Regions from separate parts of the Venatoribacter cucullus genome, predicted to be linked through region 2. Evidence: predicted binding sites of a transcription regulator. Region 2 holds the regulator's gene; each other region holds the start of a gene.
The links. Region 2 encodes FNR, which switches genes on or off when oxygen is low (the NO sensors DNR and NnrR bind a similar motif). Its sites were predicted from a motif close to TTGATNTANATCAA; they were not measured.

Region 1: the regulator FNR is predicted to act here: its motif matches at 4,175-4,188, upstream of hemN (oxygen-independent coproporphyrinogen III oxidase).
Region 3: the regulator FNR is predicted to act here: its motif matches at 6,489-6,502, upstream of GJQ55_RS03785 (bacteriohemerythrin).

What each region holds. Positions count from the first base shown of each region.
Region 1 is NZ_CP046056.1:1,025,627-1,036,256, forward strand. Features, by position in the region: gene GJQ55_RS04950 (glucosaminidase domain-containing protein) at 1-206, opposite strand, end outside; gene GJQ55_RS04955 (hypothetical protein) at 296-625, opposite strand; gene GJQ55_RS04960 (GNAT family N-acetyltransferase) at 756-1,532, opposite strand; gene GJQ55_RS04965 (hypothetical protein) at 1,771-2,247, shown strand; gene GJQ55_RS04970 (TlpA family protein disulfide reductase) at 2,252-2,770, opposite strand; gene hemN (oxygen-independent coproporphyrinogen III oxidase) at 2,739-4,118, opposite strand; gene gyrA (DNA gyrase subunit A) at 4,402-7,056, shown strand; gene GJQ55_RS04985 (Wzz/FepE/Etk N-terminal domain-containing protein) at 7,069-8,160, shown strand; gene serC (3-phosphoserine/phosphohydroxythreonine transaminase) at 8,245-9,327, shown strand; gene pheA (prephenate dehydratase) at 9,338-10,429, shown strand; gene hisC (histidinol-phosphate transaminase) at 10,438-10,630, shown strand, end outside.
Region 2 is NZ_CP046056.1:1,625,464-1,636,093, reverse strand. Features, by position in the region: gene GJQ55_RS07730 (substrate-binding domain-containing protein) at 1-393, shown strand, start outside; gene GJQ55_RS07725 (YecA/YgfB family protein) at 502-1,074, opposite strand; gene GJQ55_RS07720 (M48 family metallopeptidase) at 1,113-1,814, shown strand; gene GJQ55_RS07715 (polysaccharide deacetylase family protein) at 1,824-2,870, opposite strand; gene GJQ55_RS07710 (DNA-J related domain-containing protein) at 2,867-3,451, opposite strand; gene greB (transcription elongation factor GreB) at 3,448-3,930, opposite strand; gene GJQ55_RS07700 (hypothetical protein) at 4,050-4,508, shown strand; gene ttcA (tRNA 2-thiocytidine(32) synthetase TtcA) at 4,534-5,385, opposite strand; gene fnr (fumarate/nitrate reduction transcriptional regulator Fnr) at 5,467-6,234, opposite strand; gene GJQ55_RS07685 (sulfite exporter TauE/SafE family protein) at 6,307-6,969, opposite strand; gene ccoS (cbb3-type cytochrome oxidase assembly protein CcoS) at 6,962-7,168, opposite strand; gene GJQ55_RS07675 (heavy metal translocating P-type ATPase) at 7,171-9,597, opposite strand; gene GJQ55_RS07670 (FixH family protein) at 9,594-10,100, opposite strand; gene ccoG (cytochrome c oxidase accessory protein CcoG) at 10,206-10,630, opposite strand, start outside.
Region 3 is NZ_CP046056.1:772,122-782,751, reverse strand. Features, by position in the region: gene ffh (signal recognition particle protein) at 1-43, opposite strand, end outside; gene GJQ55_RS03805 (cytochrome C assembly family protein) at 169-969, shown strand; gene GJQ55_RS03800 (HlyC/CorC family transporter) at 1,042-2,328, shown strand; gene metG (methionine--tRNA ligase) at 2,428-4,539, shown strand; gene GJQ55_RS03790 (SLC13 family permease) at 4,570-5,931, shown strand; gene GJQ55_RS03785 (bacteriohemerythrin) at 5,952-6,422, opposite strand; gene GJQ55_RS03780 (Tim44 domain-containing protein) at 6,641-7,483, shown strand; gene GJQ55_RS03775 (phosphatase PAP2 family protein) at 7,541-8,218, opposite strand; gene GJQ55_RS03770 (DUF3299 domain-containing protein) at 8,288-8,851, opposite strand; gene GJQ55_RS03765 (TonB-dependent receptor) at 9,022-10,630, shown strand, end outside.

The DNA of each region.
Region 1 (10,630 bases), 600 kb from region 2:
CGTTCAGCCAGAATGCGGCTGTTGGCTTCCTCAACCAGCGGCAGCAGGTAATCGAAAAATGCCTGCTTTTTTTCTTGTACATCATTGATGGTGGAAAAATCGGGCATGGGCGGCACGTCGAAGGACGTGGCCGGGCCGGCGGTGTGCTGGTCTGGTTGATCACAACCGGCGAGTATCAGCAGCAGACTGAAGAGTATTTTTTTCATCGGATAGCAGTTTTGTTTGCGATACCGCCTAGTGTAGCGGATGGATCTCATCCGCCATTGAACCTGAATGTCCGGAAATGTCAGGAAGTTTACAGATGCAGATGGTGATTAAAGCGTTTCAGCAGGCTGGATAGCTGCTCGGCCGTACGTTGGCGACGGGTCAGGCCGTGGCAGGCCAGCTGGAAATCTTCCAGAGTATGCAGCAGTTCATGAGGGCTTACGGTGATTACTTCGTATTCATAATGGTGATCCTGCACGCTGATCTTCAGCAGCTCCATATATTCGTTGGTCAGCAGGCGGATAAGGTTGAATACCTGATCTTTGCCGTCACAGGTGTTGGCTTCCCAGTAGGTGTCTTCCAGAGTCTGCAGCAGATCCCAGATGAGTTCGCTGGCCTGGCTGATGGTGATGCTGGTCATAATGCTCCCGCTGTGGCTTAGGTAACTGCCGTTAAGGTTAGCTGATAATTGCGCCCGGGGTGGCTGATCTGCGGCAAGGGAAGAGAAGGAAAAAAAGGCGGCCTGAGCCGCCTGCATTAAGCGCCGCCGGTCAGGCTTCGGCGCGGGTAAAATGACGCAGGTAACGCTGGTTCATATCCTTACGGTCCAGCAGAATCAGGGCATCGGCGACGTTAAAGGCTTTATCGAGGCAGGGCTCGCCGCAGACTTTCAGGCCAATACGCAGATAGGCTTTTAACAGGGGAGGCATCAGCGCCTTGCCGTCCAGATCGGTGTCGACCGTTGGCATCGGGACTTTGGGGGTGGCGCGGAGATGTTCCGGGGTGAAGTGATTGTCACGCAGATGGTTCACAATGGCGACAGCACGGCTGTAGCCATCGCGTAACGGGATACTGGCGCAACCCATCAGGTAATCAATGTTGTGGGCGGCCATAAACTGGGCGATGCCGGACCACAGCAGGCCAATGACGGAGCCGCTGCGGAATTCGGTATCTACGCAGGTGCGGCCAATTTCCATATAGCGCTTACCGGGCAGTAAAATGGCGCTTAAATCAAACTCGGTCGCGGAGTAGAAACCACCGGCTTTGGCCGCCAGTTCGTTGGTAAGAATGCGGCTGTAACCCACCACGCGATCATTGGCGATGTCTTTTACGATCAGATGCAGACAGTATTCATCAAAATGATCCTGATCCAGCCCCTGTTCGCTGCCGCTGACGGCGGCGCCCATATCTTCAGCAAAGACGCGATAGCGTAAGGCCATGGCCTGGCGGATTTCAGCCGGGTCCTGAGTAACCCGGGCCACTAGAGTGGAATCGAGTATGTCAGCCTGAAGCTGATGCTGCTGTGCAGTGGCTTGCTGCATGGTCATATCCGTTCTCGTTAAGGTAAGGGGAATCTAAAACCGGGCTGTGACATTTGCATGACAATCCCCGACAATCCCCGACGTTCGTCTGATGGCGCGCTATGCTAAGTGACCGGGAGGAATTATGAAACCGTTGATTGTTACACTTCTGTTACTTTTTTCTGTGTCCGTTCCGGCGCAGCCAGGCTTGTCAACAGCGACTGCGGAAGCCGTGATACGGGCGGCTCTTAAGGCGGAAACGCTGATGTGGAGCCCCTTTCCTTTGCCTTATGAGGTCGACCGCTCGCAGACCACCACGGACAGTGTGCTGCTGGAAGCTTTGTATAAGCATGGGCAGGTAACGCGGGAAAGTGAACTGCGGCTGGCCGGTGAAACGGTCAACGGGCGCTCACGCAAAGTGGCTCAGGCTTTATGGATATACCGTTACCCGGAAGGGCGTGCAGAAGATACGGGCGAGGGCTTTTATTACGGCCGGCCGGAATTGCTGCGCATTGTCGAGCTGTCTGCCCCTTATCTGGTCGGCGAGTATTACTACGCTGAGGCCTTTATTCAGTGGGCGGCGGTGGATCTGGAGGCCTGGATTCAGGATCCGGCCTTACGTACGGCCCGGACTTTGCGGCGCAGTCTGGAATCCCGGACCAGGCCCTTTGAACGGCGGGTGTATCTGCAGTTTGATGGACAGCAATGGGGCTTCTGGCGCGGCCAGCCGGGGCAGCTGTGACGGGTTAGCGGGTACGCAGTAATAACCCCGGCGGGGTGGTAAAACCGCGGTCGCGGTGCAGTACCTTGCCATCACGGCCGACCACGTAATAGCTGGGAAAGGCATCGATTTGCCAGCGCTGCATGGTGCCTGCTGTGCCCAGTAATACTTCCCCCTGAAAACCACTGCTGCGGACAAAGTCTTCCACTTCGGCCTGGTTTTGCCAGTCCAGAGCGATAACCACCACGCGCAGGTCATCGCCGGACAGCAGATTCAGTGACGGCATACTGACTTTGCACACCGCACACCAGGGGGCGAAAAAATACACCAGAGTTTTGTTGTGTGCGGCAGGCCATTGCAGGGTGCCGGTTCCTGCCGGAACAGCGGGCAGCGTTTCTGCCGGCGCCGGTTCACCGCTGTTCAGCATATGGCGGCTTAGCCACAGACTGAATCCGGCAACCAGCATCAGCACCAGTGCCATTTCAGCCAGCCAGCGGCTGCGCCGGCGTGGCTCAGATGGCACGGGAGAAGCGGTTTTGCTCATGCTGCTGCAGGTAAGTATCAAAGGCCATGCAGACGTTGCGTGACAACAAACGGCCGCGCTCGGTAATACGGATACCGCTGGCGCTGATTTCGACCAGCTCGTCTTTGACCATGGGTTCCAGCTCGGTCAGGCTGGCAGCCAGTGCCGCCCGGCTGTCGATGCCAAACTGCTGATCCAGAACAGCAAAATCGACACCCAGATGGCACAGCAGGCCGCTGATCACGGCCCGGCGCAGACGATCGTCAGCACTGGTATGCAGTTGCTTCATGACCGGCAGCTGGTCCAGCCCCAGGGCTTCTTCATAACCGTCCATGGTGGTCTGGTTCTGCAGATACCAGTCACCGATCTGGCTGATGGATGAAATGCCAAAACCGATCAGGTCACAGTTGCCGTGGGTGGTGTAGCCCTGGAAATTACGGTGCAGTTTGCCACTGGCCTGAGCCCGGGCGAGTTCATCATCCGGCTTGGCGAAGTGGTCCATACCTACATAGTGGTAGTTGGCTTCCGAAAGCTTGTTAATGCAGTGCCCCAGAATCGCCAGTTTTTCACCGGCATCGGGCAGATCTTCGGCGTTAATACGGCGTTGTGGTTTAAAGCGTTCCGGCAGGTGGGCGTAGTTAAACACGGACAACCGGTCCGGGCTCATGTCCACAATGGCATCCAGGGTGCGGTCGAAGGTTTCCAGGCTCTGGAAGGGCAGGCCGTAGATCAGATCCATATTGATGGAGCGGAAACCCAGTTCTCTTGCTTCCAGCATTACCGCGCGGATCATGCTTTCCGGCTGAATACGGTTAACGGCTTCCTGCACTTTATGTTCGAGGTCCTGCACACCAAAGCTGATGCGGTTAAAGCCCAGCTGGCGCAGCAGTTTCAGGGTGTTGGGGCGCAGTTCACGCGGGTCGATCTCAATCGAGAAATCGGCATCAGCGGCGGTGCTGAAACGGAACTGTGAGCGCAGAAATTCCATCAGCTCGGTCAGCTGCTCATCGGTCAGAAAGGTGGGGGTGCCGCCGCCCAGGTGCAGCTGTTCGACCGGGGCGTCGCCCTGCAGCAGCGCACGCTTCATAAGGATTTCCTGTTTCAGAATCTCCAGATAGGGCGCTGAGCGGCTGGTGTCTTTGGTAACAATCTTATTGCAGCCACAGTAGTAGCAAACATGGCGGCAGAACGGAATGTGCAGATACAGCGACAGCGGTTTGGCCGGATCACGCTGGGCAAAGGCACTGCGTTCATCGGCATCGCTGACGGCAGGTTTGAACTCGACCGCGGTCGGGTAAGAGGTATAGCGCGGGCCGGCTTTGTTATAGCGCTGGATCAGCAAGGGATCCCAGAACAGAAATTCACTCATGGTCGTACTCACCTGATAGTTGCAGGAATGCTACCGCATTGGTGCCGGTATTGTTATTGCCCCATATCAATTCTGCCGGCGCGGAGGGGGTAGGTGGCGGCTCCTGATGGTGTAGGCCGATGTCGCCGGACTCGCTAGGTATCCTGTTGATTTATGGTATGATTCGGGCCTTTATTGGCAGCCCGCCGGAAGCCCTTGCAGGCCCGGTGGTGCACCAACCACAAGGACAGAGTCACCTGCTACAACCATAACAGGGTGATTCCAGACGACGGGCCGGGTATCTATGGGTGAGTTAGCCAGAGAAGTTCTTCCGATTAACATTGAAGACGAGCTGCAGCAGTCTTATCTCGATTACGCCATGAGCGTGATTGTGGGCCGGGCGTTGCCAGATGTGCGTGACGGTCTTAAGCCGGTACACCGCCGCGTTCTGCACGCCATGAACGTGCTGGGTAACGATTGGAACAAGCCCTATAAAAAATCTGCCCGTGTGGTGGGTGACGTGATCGGTAAATACCACCCGCACGGCGATTCGGCGGTGTATGACACCATCGTGCGGATGGCGCAGGACTTCTCCATGCGTTACCGGCTGGTGGATGGTCAGGGTAACTTTGGTTCGGTCGACGGCGACTCTGCGGCGGCTATGCGTTACACCGAAGTGCGGATGGCTAAAATCAGCCACGACATTCTGGCTGATATCGACAAAGAAACTGTGGACTGGGTGCCCAACTACGACGGCACGGAACAGATTCCGGCGGTTATGCCGACCCGGGTGCCAAACCTGCTGGTAAACGGCTCCTCCGGTATTGCCGTGGGTATGGCCACCAATATTCCGCCGCACAACCTGACGGAAGTACTGAACGGCTGTCTGGCGCTGATCGATAATCCGGAATTGGATATCGATGGCCTGATGGAATATATACCCGGCCCGGATTTCCCGACCGGTGCTTTTATCAACGGCCGTGAAGGCATCGTTGAAGCCTACCGCACCGGCCGTGGCCGTATTTACCTGCGCGCCCGGCATCATTTTGAAGAAGACGACAAAAACGGCAAAGTCTCCATCATCTTCACCGAGATTCCGTATCAGGTGAACAAGGCCCGTCTGATCGAAAAGATCGCCGAGCTGGTGAAAGAAAAGAAAATCGAAGGCATCACCGAACTGCGCGACGAGTCTGACAAAGACGGTATGCGTATTGTGGTGGAACTGCGCCGTGGCGAAATGCCGGAAGTGGTGTTGAACAATCTGTTTGCGCAAACCCAGCTGCAGGGCGTGTTCGGTATTAATACCGTGGCGCTGGTCGACGGTCAGCCGAAAATTCTGAACCTGAAACAGCTGCTGGAAGCCTTCGTTAAGCACCGCCGTGAAGTGGTGACCCGCCGGACCATTTACGATCTGCGCAAAGCCCGTGAGCGTGGCCATTTGCTCGAAGGTCTGGCGCTGGCGCTGGCCAATATTGATCCGGTAATTGAACTGATCAAAAAATCCCCGACTGCCGCCGAAGCCAAAGAGCGCTTAATCGCCACGCCCTGGGCGCCGGGTGATGTGCTGGATATGCTCGAACGTGCCGGTCCGGATGCCTGTCGTCCGGATGATCTGCCGGAAGAATACGGTTTCCGTAATGGTTCTTACCATCTGTCACCGGCTCAGGCACAAGCCATTCTGGATCTGCGCCTGCAGAAGCTGACCGGCCTTGAGCACGAAAAACTGATTGAAGAATACCAGCTGAAACTGGAAGAAATTGCCGGCTTCCTGGAAATTCTGGGCAGTGCTGAACGCCTGATGGAAGTCATCCGCGAAGAGCTGGTGGCCATCCGGGAAGAATACGGCGATGCCCGTAAGACCGAAATCATGGCGCAGAAACGCGACCTGACCATGGCCGACCTGATTCCGGAAGAAACCCTGGTATTAACTCTGTCGCACGGTGGCTATGCCAAAACCCAGCCGATGGATGCTTACCAGGCGCAGAAGCGCGGTGGCAAGGGCAAGTCAGCGGCCAGTGTCAAAGACGAAGACTTTATTGAACGCATGCTGGTGGTGAACAGCCACGATACCGTGCTGTGCTTTACCGACGCCGGCAAAGTGTACTGGCTGACCGTGTATGACATTCCGCAGGCCAGCCGTAACGCCAAGGGCCGGCCGATTGTGAACGTGCTGAACCTCGGCGAAGGTGAGCGCATCACGGCTATTTTACCGGTGCCTGAATACCGCGAAGACCGTTTCGTATTCATGGTCACCGCCCGCGGTACGGTAAAGAAAACCACGCTGGACCAGTTCAGCCGTCCGCGTTCAGTGGGCCTGATTGCCTGTGAACTGGACGACGGCGATCATCTGGTGGGTGTGGCCATTACCGACGGCAGCCAGGATATTCTGATGATGTCCAATGCCGGTAAAGCGGTGCGTTTCAAAGAGTCGGATGTCCGTGCCATGGGCCGTGGTGCCCGTGGTGTGCGTGGTATCAAACTGAATGAAGGCCAGCGCGTAATCTCCCTGATCGTACCGGAAGAAGGTGGCACCATTCTGACCGCGTCTGAGCGTGGTTACGGTAAGCGCACCGAGGTTACCGAATTCCCGACCAAAGGCCGTGGCACCCAGGGCGTTATCGCCATGGTGGTGGATGACCGTAACGGCCCGCTGGTCGGTGCCGTACAGGTATTTGATGGCGACGAAGTGATGCTGATCAGCGATCAGGGCACACTGGTGCGTACCCGGGTGAACGAAGTATCGGTGCTGGGCCGCAACACCAAAGGCGTGACGCTGATTAAAGTCGATGCCAAAGAAAAACTGGTGGGTGTGGAACGTATCTGCGATACCGATGAAGAAGATGCCGATGTGCTGGATACCGAGGGTGTTAACCCGGATGCCGCAGAGCCGGGAATGAATGGTGCAGACGATGCTGCAACCAATAACGACGTAACAGAAGAAAGCGATAACGAGGAATAAGGAATGGAGCCCATGAATCAGGGACAGTACAACCACGCAGCCGATGAAATTGATCTGTTTGATCTGATCGATGATATCAAGGAGAAATGGTACTGGCTGATCGGTACCGGCTTGGTCAGCGTAGTGCTGGCGGGTTTGTATGCTTTTATGGCAACTCCTACCTTTCAGACCGAAGTGGTGTACAAGCCTGTTACTGAAGCGGAATTGTTGCCGCTGAACCAGCCGCGTCTGAAAGATGTGTTCGATATTGCTGCAGATAAAAGTTATATGACCGCTGAGCAGGCGTTTAAGGATGTGCGTGCTCAGGCCCTTTCGGGGTCATTATTGCGGGAATTTTATAACCTGTTGCTCAGTGAAAAAGATCCGCAGCTGTTGCCGTTGATTTTTAATGAAAAAATTTCACCGGAGCAGAATTTCAGCAAATTTACCGAGCGTTTCAGCAGCGTGGACCCGGGCGCTAAGCAAAATGATGTTTTTTTACGGCTGAAATTTGAGCTGTCTGATGCAGCACTGGCCAGTGCAGTACTCAATCGTTACAGCGATTTTATGTTGCAAAAACATCGTGATGAAACCCGTGAAGCGGTCAGTATGCGTATTGAAGCCAAACTGGACCAGTGGCGGATTCAGGCGGATGAAATGCGTACCAAATATCTGGCTGAAAAAGAGCGTCGCCTGCTGACTTTGGAAGAAGCCGCAGCGGTTGCAGCCAGCATTAATCAGCAGCGCCCACTGTACGATGCTGAACGTGTTTCCGTGGGCGCTCAGCCTCCGCTGTATATGATGGGTGAAAAAGCCTTGCGCTCAGAAATTACCCAATTAAAAGGGCGCGCTCAGCGCGGCGAGGATGCTTATATTGCTGGCTTGCCTGAATTACTGTGGAAAATTAAAACGGTAGAAGAAACCCAAATTGCCTGGAATCGGGTGAAATATATTCAGCTGGATCAGTCTGCTATTGTGCCGTTGTCGGCGATTAAACCACGCAAGTTGCTGGTCCTGGCACTGGGTGCTGTCGCAGGTGGCATGGCTGGTATTATGTTTGCACTGATGGCCGCTGCACAGGTGCGGCGTCGCCAGCGGAAACTGAATGAAAAAGCACGTAGTTGATCAATAAGTTTTGAATCAGGTGCGTCTGCAAAGGCGCACCTTTTGTATTTTAAGTGTGTGAGTTCTTAGCGAGTGCCTTTGCAAATGACCCGACTGTATAACTTCTGTGCCGGCCCGGCCGCGTTGCCACTGCCTGTTCTGGAACAAGCCCGCGATGAAATAACCGATTGGCACGGCAAAGGCCTGTCGATTATGGAAATGAGCCACCGCAGTAAAGAGTTTGTGGCAGTGGCGGCGCAGGCTGAACAGGATCTGCGTGATCTGTTAAAAATTCCGGCCAATTACAAAGTGCTGTTTATGCAGGGCGGCGCCCACAGTCAGTTCAGCATGGTGCCGATGAACCTGCTGCGCGGTGGCAAAAAAGCTGACTATATCGTTACCGGTCAGTGGTCCAAGAAGGCCGTGGGCGAAGCCAAGCGCTATGCCGATGTACATATTGCGGCCAGCACCGAAGGCAATAATTTCACGTCTGTACCGGCGCAGCACGAGCTGGACCTGAGTGCGGATGCCGCCTATGTGCATTATTGCCCGAACGAAACCATTGGCGGGGTGAAGTTTGATTACATTCCCGATGTCGGCGACAAAGTGCTGGTGGCGGATTATTCTTCGTCGATTTTGTCTGAGCCGATTGATGTATCGAAATTCGGTTTAATTTACGCCGGCGCACAGAAAAACATTGGTCCTGCCGGTATCTGTGTGGTGATCGTCCGTGAAGATCTGCTGGGTGACACTCTGCCGGGCACGCCGACCATGTTTGATTACAAAGTCTGTGCTGATAACGACTCCATGTACAACACGCCGCCGACCTACAGCTGGTATCTGGCCGGGCTGGTATTCCAGTGGCTGAAAGCTCAGGGCGGGGTAGAAGGCATTGCTGTGGTGAATCATCGCAAAGCCGCCAAACTGTACGATTACATTGATAACAGCGGTTTTTACGCCAACCCGGTGGTAAAAAATAACCGTTCCATTATGAACGTGCCGTTCACCCTGCAGGACGCCGCGCTGGATAAAACCTTCCTGGCGGAAAGCGAAGCGGCTGGCTTACTGAATTTAGCCGGTCACCGCAGTGTGGGTGGTATGCGTGCGTCCATTTATAACGCGGTTTCGGAAGAAGCCGTTGACGCTTTAATCGCCTTTATGGCGGATTTTGCCAAACGTCACGGTTGAGAGAATACCCATGAGTGAAGCCCGGGAACTTGAGCAGCTGCGCCAGCAGATCGACAGCTTAGATCAGCAGATTCAGAGCCTGATTAATCAGCGTGCCCGCTGTGCTCAGCAGGTGGCCGAGGTTAAGCATAAATATGCTCAGCCGGGTGAACCCGTGGTGTTTTATCGCCCGGAGCGCGAAGCGCAGGTGTTGCGTAATGTGATGGCCCGTAATGAAGGCCCGCTGCCCAATGAGGGCATGGCGCGGTTATTCCGGGAAATTATGTCGCAATGTCTGGCGCTGGAAGAGCCGCTGCAGGTGGCCTATTTGGGCCCGGAAGGGACCTTTACCCAACAGGCAGCGGTGAAACATTTTGGCCATGCCGTTACCTGCCGCAGCCAGATTTCCATTGCTGATGTATTCCGCGAAGTGGAAAGCGGTGCTGCTCATTACGGCGTGGTGCCGGTGGAAAATTCCACCGAGGGCGTGGTTACCCACACGCACGACAGCTTTTTTGATTCCAGCCTGAAAATCTGCGGTGAAGTGGCGTTGCGTATACACCATAATTTGCTGGTTACAACTCCGGATCAGAAGGTTGAGCGCATTTATTCCCATGCGCAGTCGCTGGGCCAGTGCCGGCGCTGGCTGGATCAGCATTACCCGGGAATTGAGCGCATTGCGGTCAGCTCCAACGCCGAAGCGGCGCGGCGGGCCAGTAAAGAAGAAGGCAGCGCGGCGATTGCCAGCGAAGCGGCGGCCGAGCTGTATCAGCTGCATACCCAGGCGGCCAATATTGAAGACCGTCCGGATAACACCACGCGCTTCCTGATTATTGGTCGTCAGCCCACCACCCCCAGTGGCGATGATAAAACCTCGGTATTAATTGCCAGCCGCAATCAGCCGGGGGCCCTGTATCAGGTGCTGGAGCCGTTCCACAAAGCAGGTATCAGCCTGACCCGGATTGAAACCCGGCCCGCGCGCAGCGGTACCTGGAGCTATGTATTTTTTATTGATTTTGAAGGCCACCGCGACGATGCCAGCATCGCGCCGGTGATGGAAGAATTACGCAATATTGCGGTGGATTTCCGCTGGTTAGGCTCTTACCCCAAAGCAGTGATGTAAGGTTTCTTATGACAGTGAATTTTCAGCAGTTAGCCGTGACCGGCGTACAAAGTCTGCAGCCGTATCAGCCGGGTAAGCCCATCGATGAGCTGGCGCGTGAGTTGGGCCTGAACGAAGCCGACATCGTTAAACTGGCCAGCAATGAAAACCCGCTCGGCCCCAGTCCGAAAGCATTGGCGGCGGCGCAGGCAGCGCTGACGG
Region 2 (10,630 bases):
CAGCGTTTAACCCTGAACTTCCGCTTTGAGCAGGGCAGTGCGCGGCTGGATAACAAGGGCCTGAAAGATCTGCAGCGGTTGGTGCGTTACCTTGAGGCGCAGCCGCAGGCCGAACTGGTGCTGGTGGGTTTTGGTGACCCGAAAAAAACCGAAAATCGTTCGCAGTTATTATCCAAACTGCGTGCTATGTCGGTACGGCGGGAGCTGGTGCGCGAAGGTATTTACCCGCAGGCATCGGTAGGTTTCGGGGATGATCTGCTGGTGGCTTCGGTGGAAGGCGAAGATGGTCGTCTGAAAAACCGCCGCGTCGAAGTGTGGGTGCGGACACCGGGCGCGCAGATTGCTCCGCCAGCCACGCAGCCGGTAATGAATAATCTGGCCGGGGCCGAATAAATCCGCTGGCATCATAAAACGGGTGGTTAGCCGGCTAACAATGCCAAGGTATAAAAAAACGGGGCCTGGCCCCGTTTTTTTATATCGGAATAACGCTGTTTAACGCCTTTATTCGGCGTGCAGCATCAGATACAGCTCAACCACCGCAGCCGGAATATTGGCGCACATCTGGTTGGATAAATCGACGTCCTCGTCAATGTCGGCCATTTCCGGCTCATCCATAAACAAACCGGAGGCGTACATAATGGGGAACAGATGCTGCGCAACGGTTTCTTCGTTGCGCGCGTACCATTGTTCTTCCTGCAGCAGCACACCGGTCATAAAACCCATGGCCCAGCTTTCTACCGGTGGCTCGTCTTCGTCATCCAGCAGGGTTAAATCGCAGGGCACCGGGAAATCCTGACCGGAATCCAGCCAGGCCTGAATTTCTTTGCTCAGTTTCAGCAACAGGCTGTTCACCTGCTCTTGTTCGGCTTTGCTGAACCCCAGCTGTTCGTCAAAAGCGCAGTCCCAGATCTGTTGTACCGAAAACTCGACCGGGCCGGCGATTAACGCGGTCATCAGACCGTGGACGGCGAAAAAATCAAAACTGTCCTGCCGCTCGGCTTCGTCTTCCAGCAGGACGCCGAGGGTTTCCAGTTCGTCTTCAGAAAGGGATGGGATACTATTGAGATCTGACATGGGGTACTCCTGAAATAGCTGCTCATCCTAACAGGCTTATGACTGCGCGAAAATCTTACCGGCAACAATTTATGCTGACGCTGGGACAGGAAGAAGTCCCGGTGCTGGTATCGGCTATGCGGCGCAAAAGTATGCGGCTGCAACTGAACAGCAGCGGTGAGATTGATCTGCGTATTCCGCTGGGCACTGCCAAAGATCAGGTGCTGGCGTTTGTTAAGCAGCATCACGACTGGTTAGTGCAGCGGCGCAGCGAATTTCGCCAGCGGCGCCAGGCGCGCAGTGAGCATTTGCTGGTGCAGGGCCGGCAACTGCCGGTGCGCGAAAGTGCGCTGAGTGAGTTTATGGTGTCGGAACAAGCGGTGTGGGTGCCGTCCGGCTGGAGCGTTGAACAAACCCAGCTGGCGCTGGATACCTGGTTGCGCAGCCAGGCCAAACTGGAATTTACCCGCATGATCGAACGCTGGTGGCCGGCTTTTTCGCCCTTTGCCAGCCAGCGGCCGCAATTGCGGATTAAGAAAATGCGTACCCGCTGGGGCAGTTTGTCGCAACGTGGTTACATCAATCTGAATCTGGCATTAATGCAGCTGCCCGAACACCTGCTGGAGCTGGTGGTGGTGCACGAACTTTGCCACCTGAAACACTTTGACCACGGGCCGGGATTCCGTGCCTTAATGAGCCAGTGCCTGCCCGACTGGCGAACGCGCGAGCAGCAACTCAGCCAGCTCGCGCGGTTGCTTTAACCTGATACCTCAGCGGTTTTTAACCGCCGGGTTAATCCAGGCCTGGGAATACCAGTAATACCAGCCGGGGCTGTTTTTGCTGGGAGCGGTGCAGTTGTAGCGGTCACGCCCTGCTTTAATCGGACCACGGGCAGCGGTATCAATCTGAATACCCTGCCCGGTTTGCTGCACTTTGGTTGGAATAGCGCCTTCGGCACCCGAGTAGCATTGAATCTGGCGGGCATATAAGTCCGTGCTGCTGAAGGTCAGGGTTAAGGCTGGCGGGTTGTTGTCGGTACTCAGCACCGGCTCGACCGATTGTTCCGCCGGGATAGGAAACGCCTTGGTATAGAGCTTGGTACGCAGTGTTTTCGGATTGGCATAAATGCCGGCAGCCGGATAGCGTGGTAACGCCTGAAAATGCGAGCTGGTACCGACCGGGCCGGACTGTTGCCCCAGGGCAATGTAGCCTTGCTGCTGTAGCCAGTCGCGCACGGCAACGTTGTATTCACCATAGGGGTAAGCCAGTATTTTATGGCTGGTGCCTAATTCTTTCTGCAGGCGTTGTTCGGCGCCGTTAATTTCCATCTCCAGCCAGTCCGCCAGTTGGGTATTTTGTGGCGGTTCAATCAGGTAAGGGTGTGATTGCGTGTGGTTGGCAATTAAGCCGCCGTGGTTTTGCATATCGCGCAGCTGATCCCAGCTCATCACCACATTGTGGCGTTCGTCCACGGCCCTGGTGTTAACGAAGACGGTAAAGGGCCAGTTGCGGGCTTGCAGACGCGGAAAGGCGTTGTCGTAAATAGAAACGTAGGCATCATCGAAGGTAATCGCCACGGCTTTTTCCGGCAGGGCAATACCAGCGCGGATTTTCGCCAGCGCGTCTTTTAAATCGACCACCACCATATTTTCCTGTTCCAGCAATTGCATATGTTCTTCAAAACCTGCGGGACTGATGCTGGTAACCGGCGGCGTGTCGGTAGCGATATGGTGATACTGCAGAATCACCAGCTGGGCGTTGGCGGGCAGGGCAAGAAAAAGGCTGAACGAGGCCAGCCAGTGCGTGATTATTTTCATAAGTAGCGTTGCCGTAAGCGTTGATAAGCGGATTGAATATCGCGGAAGCGTTCTGGCTGTCCACCGCGATCCGGGTGATGGCGCATGGCCAGTTTTCTGTATTGTAGACGAATTTCCCCGGCATCCGTGGGCGGCTGTAATTCCAGTGTGGCCAGGTCAGCGGCTTCATCCGCCGGTTGCAACAGGCGTTGCCAGAAGTTACGCAGTAACTGTTCGATGTCGTCATCAGACGTTTGCAGATGCTGCAAATCCAGATAATACGCCGCCAGAGGATCGTGCTGGTCGGGTTGCTGTTGCTGGCTGTGCGCCGGCCAGGGGTGCTTCTGAATCTGCAGGGCGGAAATATCCAGCAGGGCGCTGCGTTCGTTCGCCCACTGTTGTCGCAGGCTATACAAACAATGCATCAGCAGAAAATGCGCCTGAAACATGGATTGGGGTTCCTGCAGTGCGGTGGGGCTGAACAGCCCTTGTTGCGGCTGCTGCAGCCAGCGCAGTAAATCGTATTCGGAACAGGGACAGCCATCGGCCAGGCGCAGGCTGAGTAAGGCCTGCAGGGGTTGCAGCGTATCCTCAGCGGTCACGCCGGCTCCTTCACGTAATCAATGGCGTTCACATACCAGGTGGCCTTGCCGGCCGGCGTGTTGACCACCACTTCGTCATCCACCTGTGCTTTCAGCAGCGCGCGGGCCATGGGGGAGTCGATGGAAATATAATCGTTGCGGCCGAAAATTTCGTCGTAGCCAACGATGCGGAAACGCAGGCTGTCGCCGGCGTCGTTTTCCACTTCCACCCAGGCGCCGAAAAATACCCGGCCATCCTGCTGCGGGCTGTAATCCACCACCTTGTGGTCTTCCAGCGCTTTGCGTAAGTAGCGCACACGGCGGTCAATTTCGCGCAGTCTTTTCTTGTTGTACTGGTAGTCTGCATTCTCACTGCGATCGCCCAGACTGGCGGCCCAGGCCACTTTGCGGGTTACCTCCGGGCGTTCCACCCGCCACAGCTCATCCAGCTCTTGCTGCAGCCGGTTAAAGCCTTCGCGGGTAATGAGTTTGGTCGCCATGCCGATAACCTTTGTGACGCTGAACAATGAATGCGGCAAGGGTAACATTGCCGGCGCGGAAACGGGAATGCCCGCCGCCCCTTTGCTATGCTGTCTGGTCTGGAACGCAGGAGAATCTTATGAAATCAGCGCTGCTTATGGGCTTTCTGGGCCTGTTGCTGATGCTCAGCAGCGGTAAGCTGTTGGCCGATCCGGCCTTTAGTGCCGTGTATAAAATGCCGGCGGATATTGAATGGGCCGATTCGCTCTGCCCATGGAAGTCGGCTACGGAGACGGGCTATTTGCGGCTGGTGCGCACCCTTGATGATGATCGTCACCGGCTGTTGGTGCAGTGGATCCGCAAGAGTATGAATGAACAGCCCGATGAGGCAGTTTCCACCCGTGTTATTGACGAGCTGGATCAGCTGTACAGGGTGCGCTTACAGCCGCCACAGGCGCAGTTACACCCGGATCATTGCGAGTTGAATATGGTCGCCGAAGATGTGGACAGTGAGCGGCGCTATCAGCTGCAGCTGCGTCTGAAAGGGCCGGGGGAATATCGGCTGATGGTGATTGAAAAATTACCGGGCGATCTGTAATCGCCCGTTTAAACCGATTGCTTAATTAATCGATCTGTACCACATCCAGACGGGTAAACAGATGGCCCTTGTCCTGTTTATCCTGCAGGGTGACAAAATCAAACAGTTCGCGGTCGCCCAGTTGCGACGGTGCCACATTGCACACAGCAGCAAAAATGTTTTCACTGCGGCCGGGCTGCTCACGCTCCCACTGCGCCAGCATGTTTTTAATGTTCTGACGCTGCAGGTTTTCCTGCGAACCACACAGGTTGCAGGGAATAATCGGGAAGCCTTTGGCTTCGGAAAAACGCTCGATATCGCTTTCTTTGCAGTAAGCCAGCGGGCGGATCAACACATGCTTCTGGTCATCGCTTAACAGCTTAGGCGGCATGGCTTTCAGTTTGCCGCCATAAAACATATTCAGAAACAGGGTTTCAATAATGTCGTCGCGGTGGTGGCCGAGGGCGATTTTATTGGCGCCAATGGTTTCGGCAAAACCGTACAGGGTGCCACGGCGCAGGCGCGAGCACAGGCCGCAGGTGGTTTTGCCTTCCGGAATAATTTCCTTCACCACACTGTAGGTGTCTTTTTCGACAATATGGTATTCGATGCCCAGGGTGCTCAGGTATTCCGGCAGAATATGCTCAGGAAAACCCGGCTGTTTCTGGTCCATATTCACCGCCACAATATCGAAGTGAATGGGCGCGCTTTTCTGCAGGCTGAGCAGAATATCCAGCATGGTGTAGGAGTCTTTACCGCCCGACAGACACACCATGACCTTGTCACCGTCTTCGATCATACGGTAATCGTCGATGGCTTTACCGACGTTGCGGCGCAGGCGTTTCTGCAGTTTGTTGAATTCGAGCTGTTGTTTGCGTTCGGTGATGGATTCGATCATGGCGGGCCCCCTGAATTGCGCCCGCTTTATAGCAGAACAAGAGCGGCGAAGGAACCTTCGCCGCAGAAGAGTCAGGGCCGTTTATTCAGCGCTGTGCGCTTTGCATTCGGCTTCCGGGTTCAGGCCAGCCATTTCCCGCAGCATATCCAGATCCTGCAGAATCACTTCCTTGCCCTGGGTTTCGATCAGGCCATTTTTCTGGAAGCGGGTGAACACCCGGCTGATGGTTTCCACCGCCAGGCCCAGATAGTTGCTGATATCGACGCGCGACATCGGCAGACGGAAGTGGTTGGCAGAAAAACCGCGACGAGCATAACGCTGGGAAATATCCAGCAGGAAGGAGGCTACGCGCTCTTCCGCGTTCTTTTTGCTGAGCAGCAGCATCATGTTCTGGTCGTGGCGGATTTCGGTACCCATAGTACGCATTAATTGTTTGCGCAGATCGGGCAGGTCATCGGCCAGGGTATCCAGCTGCGGCAGCGGAATTTCACACACGGTGGTGGTTTCCAGTGCTTTGGCGGTTAACGGGTAGCTGCCATTGTCGTAACCGGACAGGCCAACCAGCTCGGAGGCCAGGTGAAAACCGGTAATCTGTTCTTCGCCATTGCTGGCCAGGGTGTAGGTTTTCAGCGCACCGGTGCGCACTGCAAAGACGGACTGGAAGGTTTCACCCTGCTGGAACAATAACTGACCTTTCTGAATCGGGCGGCCACGACGAATAATGTCATCCAGCCGTTCCATGTCAGAGTCATTCAGTGACAGCGGCAGGCACAAAGCATTCAGGGAGCAGGTTTGGCAGTGTGGTTGGGTACCACGCAGCGGACTTTGAACAGCAGAAGTAGGTTTCATAGCGTCGTCCAATCGGTATCCGGCGGTGCGGAAAAAAGGCTGCGGGTATGTTCGGCACTATCTTGCACTATGTCAAGAATGAAACCAGACGGCAGCCCCGGTCCATAGACCAAAGACTATCAGTAACAGCGCTGCTAGCTGGCGTACTGCCGGGCGGTTCAGCCAGGGCGCCAGCACACTGCCGGCTAAGGTGCTGGCAAACAGGGCTGGCAAGGTGCCAATACCAAAGGCCAGCATGGCCGCCGCGCCCATGGCCGGTGAGCCGTTCGCAGCAACCCAGGCCAGGGTGCTGTAAATCAGGCCGCAGGGCAGTAACCCCCACAGCATGCCCAGCCGCAGCTGGTCGAGCGGCCGGGCAGAACTGATAAAACGGCGGGTGATGGGTTGCAGGGCATTCCACACCGGTTTGCCCAGCTGTTCAAAACGGGTCAGCACCATCCACCAGCGTGCCACATACAAGCCCATCAGAATCAGCATGACGGCGGCGATGCTGCGCAGCACCAGCATCAGGCTGTCGTGCAGGCTGCCCAGCCATAAGCCGGCGCTGCCCACCAGCAAACCGAGCAGGGTGTAGCTGAGCAAACGGCCGCCGTTAAACAGCAACAGTGTTTGCAGCTGGCGTTCGCCGGCCCGGCTGCCAATGGCCGCCGCAATACCGCCGCACATCACCAGGCAATGGCTGGAACCGAATAATCCCAGCAACAGGGCAGTTACTAACGACAGCGGCTCAATCATGGGATTTTGGTGGCTCGTTGGCGGTGTCTGCGGCGGCATCGGGTTTTTGGGGGGCGTGTTCATCGTCATCGAACAGAATACGGTGCGCCGGCGAGTCCATATCATCGAACTGACCGTGGCGTACGGCCCAGAAAAAGACCCAGATGGCGATACTGAGCAGTACAAAAGACAGCGGCACCATGGCCCAGAGTAAGTCCATATTTAATGCTCCTTGGTCGGAATGGCCTGCAGCCATAACAGACGCATGGCATTGGCAACCACCAATACCGAACTTAACGACATCCCGATGGCAGCTTGCCAGGGTTCTACCAGCCCGGACGCGGCAGCCGGCAATGCCAGCAGGTTGTAGCCGATGGCCCAGGCATGGTTCTGGGTAATAATACGCCGGGTTTTACGGCCCGTATCCAGACTTTGCAGTAATACTTCCAGCTGGCCGTTGGTCAGCAGGGTATCGGCATTGGTTTTGGCCAGGTCGCTGGCTTCGTTGACCGCCAGCGATAAATCGGCGCCCGCCAGTACCGGTACATCGTTAATACCATCGCCGACCATCATTACTTTTTCACCGGCTTGTTGCCAGGTGTTAACAGCCGCCAGTTTGTCGGACGGGGTCATGCCGGCGCGAACATCGCTGATGCCCAGTTCGGCGGCAACGCGGGGGCCGGATTCACCCGGGTCACCGGTCAGCAGCGAAACAGCGATGCCGCGCTGCTGCAATCCTTTCACCACGGTGAAGGCGCTGCGGCGCAGGCTGTCGTTCAGCTGAATCCAGCCCAGCGGTTGCTGGTCGCTGGCCAGCAGTAACCATTGGCCGGCGGTATCCGGGGCCGTGATGGGTTGCGACCAGGCAAAATCGGCACGGCCCAGCCGTACGGTAAGGCCCTGCCACTGGCCCTGAATGCCCTGGCCGGAAATCTGCTCCGGCTGGCTGACCTGTGCAGCGTCAATACCACTGAAGGCCCTGGCGATAGGGTGGGTGCTGTATTTCTCCAGTCCGGCGGCCAGGCTCAGCAGTTCGGTTTCGGAAAGGTCGGCTAAGGGAACGACCCGCTCCAGCGTTAGGCGGCCCTGGGTTAAGGTGCCGGTTTTATCAAACACCACCCGGTTAATCTGTGGCAGGGTTTCCAGTACATGGCTTTTGCTGATTAACAAACCCCGTTCGCGCATGGCGGCGGTGGCTGCGGTCAGGGCGGTGGGGGTGGCCAGCGCCAGCGCGCAGGGACAGGTAACCACCAGTACCGATAAGGCAATAAAAAAGGCTTTTTCAACGCCATCCGGCAGCCAGAATAAAAACACCGCCAGCGATACCAGCAACACCGCCAGTACGAAATAACTGGCCACCCGGTCGGCAATGAGCGCCGCGCGCGGCTTGGCCTGCTGGGCGCGGTCGAGCAGCCGCATAATGGTCGACAGCTGCGCATCGGCGCCGGTAGCCGTTACCTGCATCAGTAACGGGCTTTCCACGTTCATGGTGCCGCCGATTAAGGTATCGCCCACTTTTTTGCCCACCGGCATGTATTCACCGGTTAAGGCCGCTTCATCGACCGAGCTGCGGCCTTCCAGCACAATGCCGTCAGCGGCAATGGCCTGGCCGGGTTTTACCCGCAGAATATCGCCGACGTTAATATCGGTAGAGGCAATCAGGACGTCGTCACCGTTTTCTACCCGCAGGGCCAGGTTGGGCAGCAGGGTTAACAGGTTGTTGCCGGCCCGGCTCATGCGGTGGCGGGCGCGCATTTCAAAATAACGGCCAACCAGCAGGAAGAAGATAAACATACAGATTTCGCTGTAGTACACCTCCACGCCCTGGTTAAAGGTACTCCAGATACTGGCCAGAAACGCCAGCATAATGGCCAGCGATACCGGCACATCCATGGTTAAGTGGCGCGCCTGAATATCACGCACTGCCGCGCGGAAGAAGGGGGCGCCGCTGTAGAGGATGACCGGAATGGCCAGAATCATCTGTGCCAGCCGTAAAAACATTTCCCCCTCCACCGTCATATCGGCGTAGGTGGGAATGGCCATCATCATAATCTGCATCATGCCAAAGCCGGCCAGCGCCATACGGCGGATGGCCACTTTGTTTTCTTTCAGGCGGCTTTCTTCCTGCGAGGTGGCCGAAAAGGGCGTGGCTTTGTAGCCCAGCCGCAATAAGGCTTCGATCAGGCTGGATACTTTAATATCGGCCGGACGCCAGCGCAGAAATAAGCGGTGGCTGGACAGGTTGAGCAGGGCTTGTTCCACCCCCGGCAACTGCGCCATGCGGTGTTCAATCAGCCAGCTGCAGGCGGCGCAGCTGATGCCCTCAATAATAAAGGTGGCCTCGGCCGCATCGCCGTCCCGGCCAACAAATTGTTTCTGCAGGGCGTCGCTGTCGTAAAACAGCAGGGTTTCGCGGGCTTCGACGTTGTTGTTATCGAACACCGCCGGGGATACATCCGGCAATTCAGTACGATGCCGGTAATAGTCTTTCAGACCACTGGCGACAATGGTTTCGGCAATGGCTTTACAACCCGGGCAACACATAGGCTGGGGCTGGCCATCAATGATGGCCGTCCAGCGTTCGCCTTCGGTAACGGCTTCGCCGCAGTGAAAGCAGGAGGGTTGCGACGGCTTGGCAGAGGTGTTCATTGGGCGCTTAAAATAACCGCCTTATTCGCCTGGATAAAATCGGTGGTGCGTACGCGCCAGCCTTGTTCCGGGCTTTGCAGCCAGATATGGCGGCGCTGCGGCAACACCAGTTCGTTTACCCCGGCGTACTGGCCGGGGCCGATGCGTTGCAGAAACACATCCAGATCCTGCTCCTGCAGGGTGGGGTGAATCAGCTTCAGCTGCAGTGAGGCCGGCTCGGCTTCGCCGCTGAAATCACCGCTTAACTGCAGCACTGCATCGCTGCTGTTAAAGGTCAGCTCGGCCTGAATGTTCAGGGCAGTGGCTTTGGCGTCCACTTCCACGTTTTCGGTAAAGCTGACACCGTCTTTGTAATAGCTGTCGGAGACCAGCGAATCTTTGCTGCCCAGGGCCAGGTTCAGCATCACAAAACCCCAGATAACGGCCAGCAGCGGAATACCGGCTACCAGCAAGACCATGGGTTCTTTATAAAACGGAGTTACGGGTTCACGCTCGGCTTTCATAGGACTTCTGCACTGTTAAAAATGGCCCAAGTGTACTGATGGGGTACGCTGGAGACCAGTGCGGTTTTGTCAGGAATTACCCTGAAAAAACCGCACCGTCACGGCTTAATTAAGCGGGGCAATAAAGGTGTTTTTCACCCGTTTAACCACTTCGCCGGTATCGGCTTCACGCACCACAAAATACACCTCGTTGCGGCTGCTGGTGAGTTTGGCGCTGGCCGGATCAATTTCCAGCGTCAGCAGCACTTCGCGCACCTCGTTCACCCGCAGATCGTAGGTTTCCGCAGCATCCATGGTCGCGCCGTCCAGGCCTTCCACACTCAGGGTGTACGATTTCGGCGCCTGCGACATGTTAATCAGCTTCAGGGTGTAGCCGTTGGTAATGGTGTCATTCACCGTTTGCTGGTACAGCGCACCACGGCCACGTTCCACTTCCAGTTTGAACGGGGTACGGGTCAGCAGCACATAAGAAAACGCAGTCAGCATGGCCAGCATCACCACGGCATAGCCGAGCAGACGCGGACGCATAA
Region 3 (10,630 bases), 850 kb from region 2:
TTTTTAAGGCACTGCCAAGGCGGTCGGTAAGGCTCTCAAACATAGCGGATGACTCAAACCCATAAAAATTCAGCGCGCAGTATACCCCGCCACCGCCCCGGCCCCAAACACGCACTTTTACCAATGCCCGCCTTGTGCGAAACTGCCGCTCTTGACAGGAGATCGGGCATGTCCGGATTAGTAGCAGCAGTTCCCGCCGCCGGTTTTTATCTGTGGGCGGCATATCGCCAATGGCAAACCTTGAGCGGCCAGGCACCCGCCAACCGTTCACAGGTTCTCACCGGCACCATGGTCGGTGCGTTGCTGCATCTGGTGTATCTGGGCCTGGCCATGCTGGGACAGCCACAGATTAACTTCGCCTTATTTGAAGTCGGTTCACTCATCGCCTGGGTGGTGGTGCTGTTACTGCTGTTCTCCAGCTGGCGCAAACCGGTCGACAACCTGCTGGTCGGCCTGCTGCCCATCGCCAGCCTGCTGCTGCTGATTGCTGCCATTACCGACGTGCAGGCACCGCTGCCAGAACTCAGCTATGCCCTTACCTGGCATATTCTGCTGTCCATTCTGGCCTACAGTGTGTTCAGCATCGCCGCCGTACAATCCATTCTGCTGTGGCTGCAGGACCGCGCCCTGAAAGCCCGTCAGACCCGTGGTCTGGTACAGGCCCTGCCATCTCTGCAAACCATGGATGCGCTGCTGTTTGAAATGATCTGGCTGGGCATGCTGCTGCTGACCGCCGCATTCGCCATTGGCCTGCCGGTGGTATGGGACTTAAAAGCCCAGCATCTGCTGCACAAAGTGGCCTTTGCCAGCATCGGCTGGCTGGTCTTCGCTACCCTGCTGTTTGGCCGTTACCGCTTTGGCTGGCGCGGCATCATTGCCAGCCGCTGGACCCTGACCGGTACCGCCTTTCTGATCTTGTCGTACATGGGTACCAAATTCGTCCTGGAACTGCTGCTGCAGCAGCCCTGAACCGGCTCTGCAGTTGACAGCTTGTTGTCTGTGCCTATGATGGCGGAATCTTAATAACAGAAGGATCCACTCTTGAGCGACGTTCCCTTAAGTATGCTGTTTGGCATACTGATCGTCCTGTTACTGTGCTCTGCTTTTTTTTCCAGTTCAGAAACCGGCATGATGTCGCTGAACCGTTACCGGTTACGGCATCTGGCAAAGAACAAGCATAAAGGGGCCGTACGCGCCACGAAATTGCTGGAAAAGCCCGATCGTCTGATCGGTACCATTCTTACCGGTAATAACCTGGTTAACTTTGCCGCTGCCGCTCTGGCTACCATCATCAGCCAACGCCTGTGGCCCGATAACCCCGACCTGGCCGTCTTTGTAAACACCATTCTGTTTACTCTGGTGGTGCTGATTTTTGCCGAAGTGACGCCGAAAACCCTGGCCGCCATCCGGCCCGAGCGCATTGCTTACCCGGCATCGCGCATTCTGTTGCCGGTGCAAACCCTGCTGCATCCTTTTGTATGGTTTGTTGGTGCTATCGCCAATGGCCTGCTGCGGCTGGTGCGGATCGATGTTCACAACAACACCCCGGATAATCTCAGTACCGAAGAGCTGCGCACCATTGTGCGGGAAGCCGGCACCATGATCCCGAAGCGCCACCAGCATATGCTGATCAGTATTCTCGACCTCGAGAAAATGACCGTAAACGACATTATGGTGCCGCGTAATGAAGTGGTAGGGCTGGATCTGGACGATGATATTGCCGCCCTGACCAAACGTCTGCGCACCACCCAGCATACGCGGATGCCGGTGTACCGCGGTGATATCAATAACGTGGTGGGCATGCTGCACACCCGTAATATCAGCCGTTTTCTGAATGCCGGTGAATTGCTGAAAGAGCATATCGAGAAAATTTGCCGCGAACCCTACTTCATTCCGGAAAGCACGCCGCTGCACACCCAGCTGTTCAACTTCCAGAAAAACAAACGCCGCATCGCCCTGGTGGTGGATGAGTACGGCGACGTTCAGGGTATTTGCACCCTGGAAGATATTCTGGAAGAGATCGTGGGTGAGTTTACCACCGACGTGGTGGCCGCCAGCTCACCGGATGTGCATCCGCAGGAAGACGGCAGCTATGTGGTGGACGGTGCGGCTTATGTGCGTGATGTGAACAAAGCACTGAAGTGGAACCTGCCGACCGATGGCCCGAAAACCATCAGCGGCCTGATTGTGGAAATGATGGAGCACATCCCCGACTCCCCGGCCTGTCTGCGTATTAACCAGTACCGGGTGGAAATTCTGCAGATCAAAGACAACACCGTGCGTGCCGCCCGCGTCACCATTGACCCGTCCTTCCGTTACGACGAATAAACCAGAGTGCCTCTTAACCTGCCTGCGGTGGCCCATCGCGGGCAGGCCTTAAATTCGCTACAATGCCGCCTTTCCTTTGAGCAACCGTAGCGAATTGTCATGACCGCACCGAACCCTCGTAAAATTCTGGTAACCAGCGCCCTTCCCTATGCCAACGGCTCCATCCACATGGGCCATATGCTGGAATATATTCAGACGGATATCTGGGTTCGTTTCCAGAAAGCCCGTGGCCACGAGTGTTACTACGTTTGCGCCGACGATGCTCATGGCACCGCCATTATGCTGCGTGCCGAAAAAGAGGGCATTACTCCGGAACAACTGATTGACCGGGTAAAAGCCGAGCACGAAGCCGATTTCGCCGGTTTTCAGGTGGCCTTCGATAACTTTCACAGCACCCACAGCGAAGAAAACCGTTATTTCTCCGAGCGGATCTACAAAGCCTGCCGTGATAAAGGCCATATTGCCGTACGCAAAATCAAACAGCTGTACGATCCGGTGAAAGAGCTGTTTCTGGCCGACCGTTACATTAAAGGTGAGTGCCCGAAATGTGGCGCTGGCGACCAGTACGGCGATAACTGTGAAGCCTGCGGTGCCACCTACACCCCGGCTGAACTGAAAAATCCGTTTTCCACTATTTCCGGCGCCACGCCGGTGGAAAAAGAATCCGAGCATTACTTCTTCAAACTGCCGGATTTCCAGCAGTTTCTGAAAGACTGGACCCGCTCCGGCACGCTGCAGGACGAAGTGGCCAACAAGCTGCAGGAATGGCTGGATTCCGGCCTGCAGGAATGGGACATCTCCCGCGATGCGCCCTATTTCGGTTTTGAAATTCCCGATGCCCCGGGCAAGTATTTCTACGTTTGGCTGGACGCCCCCATCGGCTACATGGCCAGCTTTAAAAACCTGTGCGACCAGCGCGGCGATATCGATTTTGATGCGTTCTGGAAAAAAGGCTCCGAAGCCGAGCTGTACCACTTTATCGGCAAAGACATTATTAACTTCCACGCGCTGTTCTGGCCGTCGATGCTGACCGCCGCCGATTACCGCACCCCCACGGCGGTCAATGCGCACGGTTTTGTAACGGTAAATGGCGCCAAAATGTCCAAGTCGCGCGGTACCTTTATTAAGGCCCGCACGTTCCTGAACCATTTAAACCCCACCTATTTGCGCTATTACTTTGCCGCCAAGCTGGGTGCCAGCGTCGATGATTTCGACCTGAATCTGGAAGATTTTGTGCAGCGCGTGAACGCCGATCTGGTCAACAAACTGGTGAACATTGCCAGCCGTACCGGCAATTTTATTGCCAAGGCCAGCGGTGAATTAAGTGCCACCTGTGCCGAACCGGCCATGGTGCAGGAATTTATCGACGCCGGCGACCAGATTGCCGGGCACTACGAAAAACGCGAATTCAGCCGCGCCATGAAAGAGATTATGGCGCTGGCCGATCGTGCCAACGAATACATTCAGGATAAAGCCCCCTGGGCCATGAACAAGGAAGAAGGCCGCCAGCAGGAAGTGCAGGAGGTGTGCTCGGTGGCGCTGAACCTGTTCCGCCAGCTGGTTACTTACCTGGCGCCCGTGCTGCCGGAAATTGCGGCCAAAACCTGTGAGTTCCTGAACCTGGAAAACCTTAACTGGGAAGCCCGCCGCAGCATTCTGACCAGCCACAAAATCAATAAATTCCAGCCCATGCTGGCGCGCGCAGAAATGGACAAAGTAACCGCCATTCTGGAAGAAACCAAAACCGAGCTGGAAAAAGAAAACGGTGGCGTACAACCAGCGGCTGCCAATCCCGCTGATAAAAAAGCGGACAAAAAAGCCGATAAAAAAGAGAAAGCGAAAGGCCCTGCCCTGCGCGACGACGGCAATGAAGTGATCGCCGACACCATCGAATTTCCGGATTTTGCCAAAGTGGATCTGCGCATTGCCCGCATTATCAAAGCGGAGCATGTGGAAGGCGCCGAAAAGCTGCTGCAACTGACCCTCGATATCGGCAACGGCGAAACCCGTAATGTTTTCTCCGGCATTAAATCGGCTTATAACCCGGAAGACCTGAACGGCAAGCTGACGGTCATGGTCGCCAACCTGGCCCCACGCAAAATGAAATTCGGCTTATCAGAAGGCATGGTGCTGGCCGCCGGCCCCGGTGGCAGCGATATTTTCCTGCTGGAACCCCACGAAGGTGCCCAACCGGGTATGCGGGTGATGTAACCCGCCCCCGGCCTGTTTAGCGGAGAACCTATGAGCTTATCAGTACCGGCGGCGCACATCCGCCGCAAACGGATCATTCTGGCAGTCGATGTACTGTTGCTGATTGCCCTGCTGAACCTGCTGCCGTTTGAGCCGAAGGTGGTCACAGGCCTCAGCATGCTGATTTTTATTGCCGTGCTGTGGCTGACCGAGGCTATTCACGTCAGCATCACGGCGCTGCTGGTGCCGGTGCTGGCCGTCTTGCTGGATGTCTTTCCCACCGGCAAAGCCCTCAGCAGCTTTGCCGACCCCATTATTTTTCTGTTTTTGGGTGGTTTTGCCCTGGCTTCGGCCCTCAGCACGCAGGGATTGGATAAAGCCATCGCTGCGCTGGTGCTGAACTTTGCCCGTGGCCGCCTGGCCGTTGCCGTATTGTTGCTGTTTGCCGTGGCTGCCGGACTGTCCATGTGGATCAGCAATACCGCTACAGCGGCCATGATGCTGCCGCTGGCATTGGGGATGCTGAGCCAGCTCGACCGTGAACATAACCAGAACACCTGGGTTTTCACCCTGCTGGGCATTGCTTACTGTGCCAGCATTGGTGGTATTGCCACCCTGGTTGGCAGCCCGCCCAATGCCATTGCTGCGGCCCAGACCGGCTTAACCTTTATGGGCTGGATGCAGAAAGCCCTGCCGCTGACCTTGCTGTTATTACCAGCCGCGGTACTGGTTTTGTATATGGTTCTGAAACCGGATTTAAGCGCCCGCGTCGCCGTAGAAAAAACCCAGGTACAGTGGACCCGCCAACGCCAGCTGACCCTGCTGATTTTTATTGCCACCGTACTGTGCTGGATTTTCAGTGCGCCGCTGAACAAGCTGCTGGGTGGGTTATCGTCCTTTGACACCCTGGTGGCCATTGCCGCCATTATTGCCCTGGCCATCAGCGGCGTGGTGGGCTGGAAAGACATAGAGCGCACCACCGACTGGAGTGTACTGCTGCTGTTCGGCGGTGGCCTGTGCCTGAGTGCGGTGCTGAACACCACCGGCACCAGCCTGTTTCTGGCCAATAACATCGGTGCGTTACTGGATCAGGCCAGCCCGGTACTGGTAACGCTGGTGATTGTTACCTTCGTGGTGTTTCTGACTGAATTTGCCAGCAATACCGCCAGTGCCGCGCTGCTGATTCCGGTCTTTACCGGCATTGCCGGCAGTATGGGCGTGGATCCGGTGACCTTAGCGGTATTGATTGCAGTCTCAGCGTCCTGTGCCTTTATGCTGCCGGTCGCCACCCCGCCCAATGCCATTGTATTTGGTACCGGCCAGGTACCGCAGCAACGGATGATGCGCACCGGTATCTGGCTTAACCTGCTCTGTATTGGCCTGATTAGCGGCTACGCCACCCTGTTCTGGTAAGCCTGCCGGCAGGGCGGCAGTTAACTGGTGGCCGAGGAACTGCCAAAGATTCTGGTCAGTGTGCTTTCGATCCAGCTTTCATTGCTTTTCAGGCTCTTTTTCACCAGCGGCACGTAGTCCACGTCTTCGTGGCGAATATGCTGAATCAGCCAGGCCAGCAGCGCTGTACGCACGCGCCGGGCAATGCCGAAAGGGTCGCGGCCGCTTTGCAGTTCATGCTGCATACGCACCACTTTTTCCTCAAAACGCCGGTGTACCGCCTGATGCGCCTCCAGCAGCTCATAGCCTGCCTTTTTCATCAGCTGCTCTTCAAAGGCAAAGTGGTCAAAGGTGTAATCGCGCAGACGCTCCAGCACATCCGCCACTTCGGCCTGATTTTCGGCAATAATGGCGTGCGTCAGATCGTTGATGTAATCGACAATACGGCGATGCTGCGAATCAATAATCTCAATACCCAGGTTCAGATCCTGTGTCCATTCAGTGATTTCCATACGTCCTTTTCCCTCTTATCAGATGGCGTATCCTTGCCGAGTCTAGGCAAGCCAGCAAAACACGCGTTGACCTGAATCAAACCCACACAAAAATAAAGGCTTTAATCGCCGGCACAGGTGTGCGCCCCGGCTTTACGCTTCCTGCCTAAGCCGCAGGTGACTTTTACTCAGCCCTTACCTACCATGGGCATCATTTTTTGACCTGCATAGAGGACCTTATGAAAGCCTTCTGGACATTGTTTTCCGTACTGATTCTGACCTTTGGTATTGCCCACCAGGCCGATGCCAAGCGCTTCGGTGGCGGTGGTTTCGGTAAAAGCAAAGCCGTACCCACGCAACAACGTCAGGCCCCGCAAAAGCAGGATCAGGCTCAGCAGGCAACACCGGCAGCCGGCGCAGCCGGTAAAGGCATGCTGGGCGGACTGATGGGGGGGTTACTGGCCGGCGGAATTTTCGCTTACCTGCTCGGCAGCGGTGCCTTTGAAGGCATTCAGTTTATGGACATCCTGCTGATTGCACTGGTGGGCTTTGTACTGTTCAAACTGCTGCGTCGCCGCGCGCCGCAACCCGCTGCCGCTTACGCACCCGGTGCGCAAAGCCCGGCCCAGCCGCAGCAACGCCAGGCGTTTGATATGGGCAGCATCGGTGATTCTGCAGCAGCCGCACCGGCCAGCACCGCGGTGATTGATCTGCCGGCCGGCTTTGATCAGCAGGCCTTTATTGAGGGTGCGCTGGAACATTACCGCGCCGTACAGAGCGCCTGGAACAGTGGCAACCTGGACGTAATTGCCGAATACGTGAAACCAGAACTCTTTGCCCAGCTGGCCAACCAGCGCCAGCAAATGGACAGCGCCCCGCAAACCGACATTATCGACCTGAACGCCGAAATTGTGGCCGCAGGCACTCAGGGCAACAGCGCTGAAATCAGCCTGTTGTTCCGGGGTTTAGCCCGCGATGCCGGCGAGCAGAGCGAAGATGCCGTCTTTGATGTCTGGCATCTGGAGCGCGACCTGAGCAAAGACAACGCACCCTGGTTAATTGCTGGTATTGAAGCGGAATAATTGCCGTTTTACAGGTAAACAAAAAGGCGCCGCGGCGCCTTTTTTTATTTGCATTTCTTATCGCGTAGCCGGTTCCTGAATCCGGCTGTGGCCCAACAACCACCAGCTGAAACCCCGGTAAACGAAGTAGCAGATAAAGCCGGAAACCAGGGTGTCGCTGAGAAAATGCCCGCCCTGCACAATGCGCCCGGCACTGGCCAGTGAACCGACAACAATACCGGCCCACAACCAGCTGCGACGCCGGAAAACCCAGGCAAAAGCCATTAGCCAGAACCCCATTGCGGAATGCCCGCTGACAAAGGATGTACAGCTGCGCTGGCACTTTTCAGACACAACAAAGGCCGGCTCAAAGGTTTCCGTACCGCCGAACTCCTGTACTGCACGCGGCCGCGGACGCTCGAACACTTCTTTAAAAACACTGTGCACCAGCAACCCCGGCCCCGCCAGCAACCCCACCAGTAAAAAGACCCAGATCCGGCGCTGAGCTTTATCAATGCCATGCTTTACAAAGGTCATGGCCACGGCCGCCAGCAACAATGGCACGATAAAAAACGGCCCATAGCGCAGCAATTCATAAATCGACATAACAACGGCATTGTCATTCATCGGCCAGCTGTGGCTGTCAGGGTCGTAAAACCAGCCACTGACCCACAGGTCCAGTTGTGGAAAAACCACAAACAGAAACGCCACCAGGGCAAACAGAATCCAGTCGGCGTGCTGTTTCAGCAACAACATAAATCACTCACTTTCAGAGGTAAAACGGCGCACAGGATAACGGTTTTTATACCGCCCCGCACAACAAGACTATTCAGCCGGCCCGATATACAGCTCGATCTTATCCACCACCATGCGGTACGCCGAGGTGGCCAGCTCGTTGGTTTTAAGATCGGTGTACAGGGTGCCTTCAATCCAATAGGGGTCGTAGATGGTGTCCATATACACCCCTTTCTTGCTTTGCATCAGGATGATCTGGTTCGGTGGTGGCGGCGGCAGGTGAATGCAGGCGCCGTAGTAAGGCACCAGGAAAAACTCGGTTACCACCTGCTGATCATCAAACTCCAGCGGCACCACAAAACCCGGAATGCGGATTTTTTTGCCGTTGTACTCGGGCCGTACATCAGTGGACTGCAGCGCCCGCTCCCATTCGTTCTGCGGTTCTTTGTTAGCCGACTGCTCCACCGCTTTTCCCACAGCAGCGGCAACCTGATCTTCCAGCGAGCCTTCTTCAATACTCAGCAGATCTTCGGGCGGGTTCGACAACGCCTGTAAATCTTTCGCCGGCAGCAGCTCCATAAACTCGATGGTTTTGTAGGGTTGCGCCTGCAGCGGCAGCGCCAGGCTGAGCAGTAAAAGCAAAAATCCACGCATAAAGACTTCCCAAACTGAAAAGTTATAATATAACATATCGTTCAAATGGCCGATCCGGCCGATTGATTCATTGTTGTGACTATAAATGAAACCAGCCGCACCACCTATGTGGCTGCTGAATTTTGTGCGCTGCAATGGTCTCCTGTGATGTTCATATTTAAGGGTTTTGTATGTTCCAGCCGTTTCAATCCGGTTACCGTCGTAATGCCTTGTTTCTGGCGATCTGTGCCACCACCAGCAGCGCACAAGTTGCTGCTCATACAACAGAATTAGATACCTTAGTGATCAGCAGCGCTAGCCAAGGTTCGGTTTACGATGTTGCCCAACCAGTCACCGTGCTGGATAAAAATGCTATCGACAACAACAGCGGAACCTCTTTGGGTACCTTGCTGGAGAGCACTCCGGGCATTGCCAACTCGTCATTTGGCCCGGGTGTAGGCCGACCGGTTATTCGTGGCATGAGCGGCAGCCGGGTAAAAATCCTGCAGAACGGCAGTGATACCGGTGATACCTCTGCGATGAGCTCCGACCACAGCCCGATGAGCGAAGCCAGTGCGGCGGAACAAATTGAGGTCATCTATGGCCCGGCAACCCTGTTGTATGGCGGTGGTGCGATTGGTGGTGTAGTTAACGTCATTGATCGCCGCATTCATGAACAACCCGGCGATGGCATCAGTGGAGAAGTCGGTGTTAAAAGCAGCAGTGTCGACAGTGGTTACAGTACCGATGCAGTACTCGATCTGAGTAAAGGCAACTGGACACTGCACCTGGATGGTTTCAAACGCGACTCTGACAATTACCGCAGTGGTAAAAATGGTCGCGTTCCTGCCGGTAACAACAGCGGTCGCATTGCCAACAGCAACACTGAAGGCAAGGGTGGCGCGGTAGCACTCAGCTGGGCCGATGGTGTGAATGGCTTTGTTGGTGGCAGCATCAGCACACTGGAATACGATTACGGCGTACCCAGCCTCGACGATGATCAGTACCGCGTTGTCCCCAAACAAATCCGCTACGACTTAAAAGGCGCCTGGCGTCCGGCTGCGGACTCGGCGTTCCACTGGATGGAAGAATGGCGTACTGAACTGTCCTACACCGATTACGAACATGATGAAACCGAACCCGGCGAAGTGGTTGGTTTATTCCAACAAGAAACCTGGGAATTGCAAAGCCGTATCCGTCATCGCGCTATTGGCCAATGGCAGGGTACGTTCGGTATTCAGTTAGAGAAGCAAGACCTTGGACTTTGTCACAGCCACGGTGGCTGTGATGATATCGCTTCCTTTGGCTCAACTGGATGGGACGGATTGGAAGGAGCGAACTTCAGCACTGATGTTAACGGTACCTATCAGTTTGCTCACAGCACCCCCATGCCGCTCACCACCACAGAACAGGCTGGGGTATTTTTGGTAGAACAACGTGATTGGACCCATGGCACCATCGAGTTGGGCGCACGGATTGACCACATTAATATCAGCACCGATCCTGACCCGATTGAATTTACGGGTACCCATGACTATCGCCACCAGAGCAGTTATTACGATGACAAAGAGTTCACTCCTGTCAGTCTGTCAGCAGCCGGCACCTGGGTCTTGTCTGAACAACAACGCCTGGGCCTGAGCCTGGCACGGGTACAACGCGCTCCGGAAGTGTATGAGCTGTACTGGAACGGTGATCACCACGCCACCTCCTCTTTCCAGCTGGACAACCCGGATCTGGATGTCGAAACAGCCTGGACCATCGACCTTAACTGGCTGTATCAGGGTGACCGTAACAAACTGC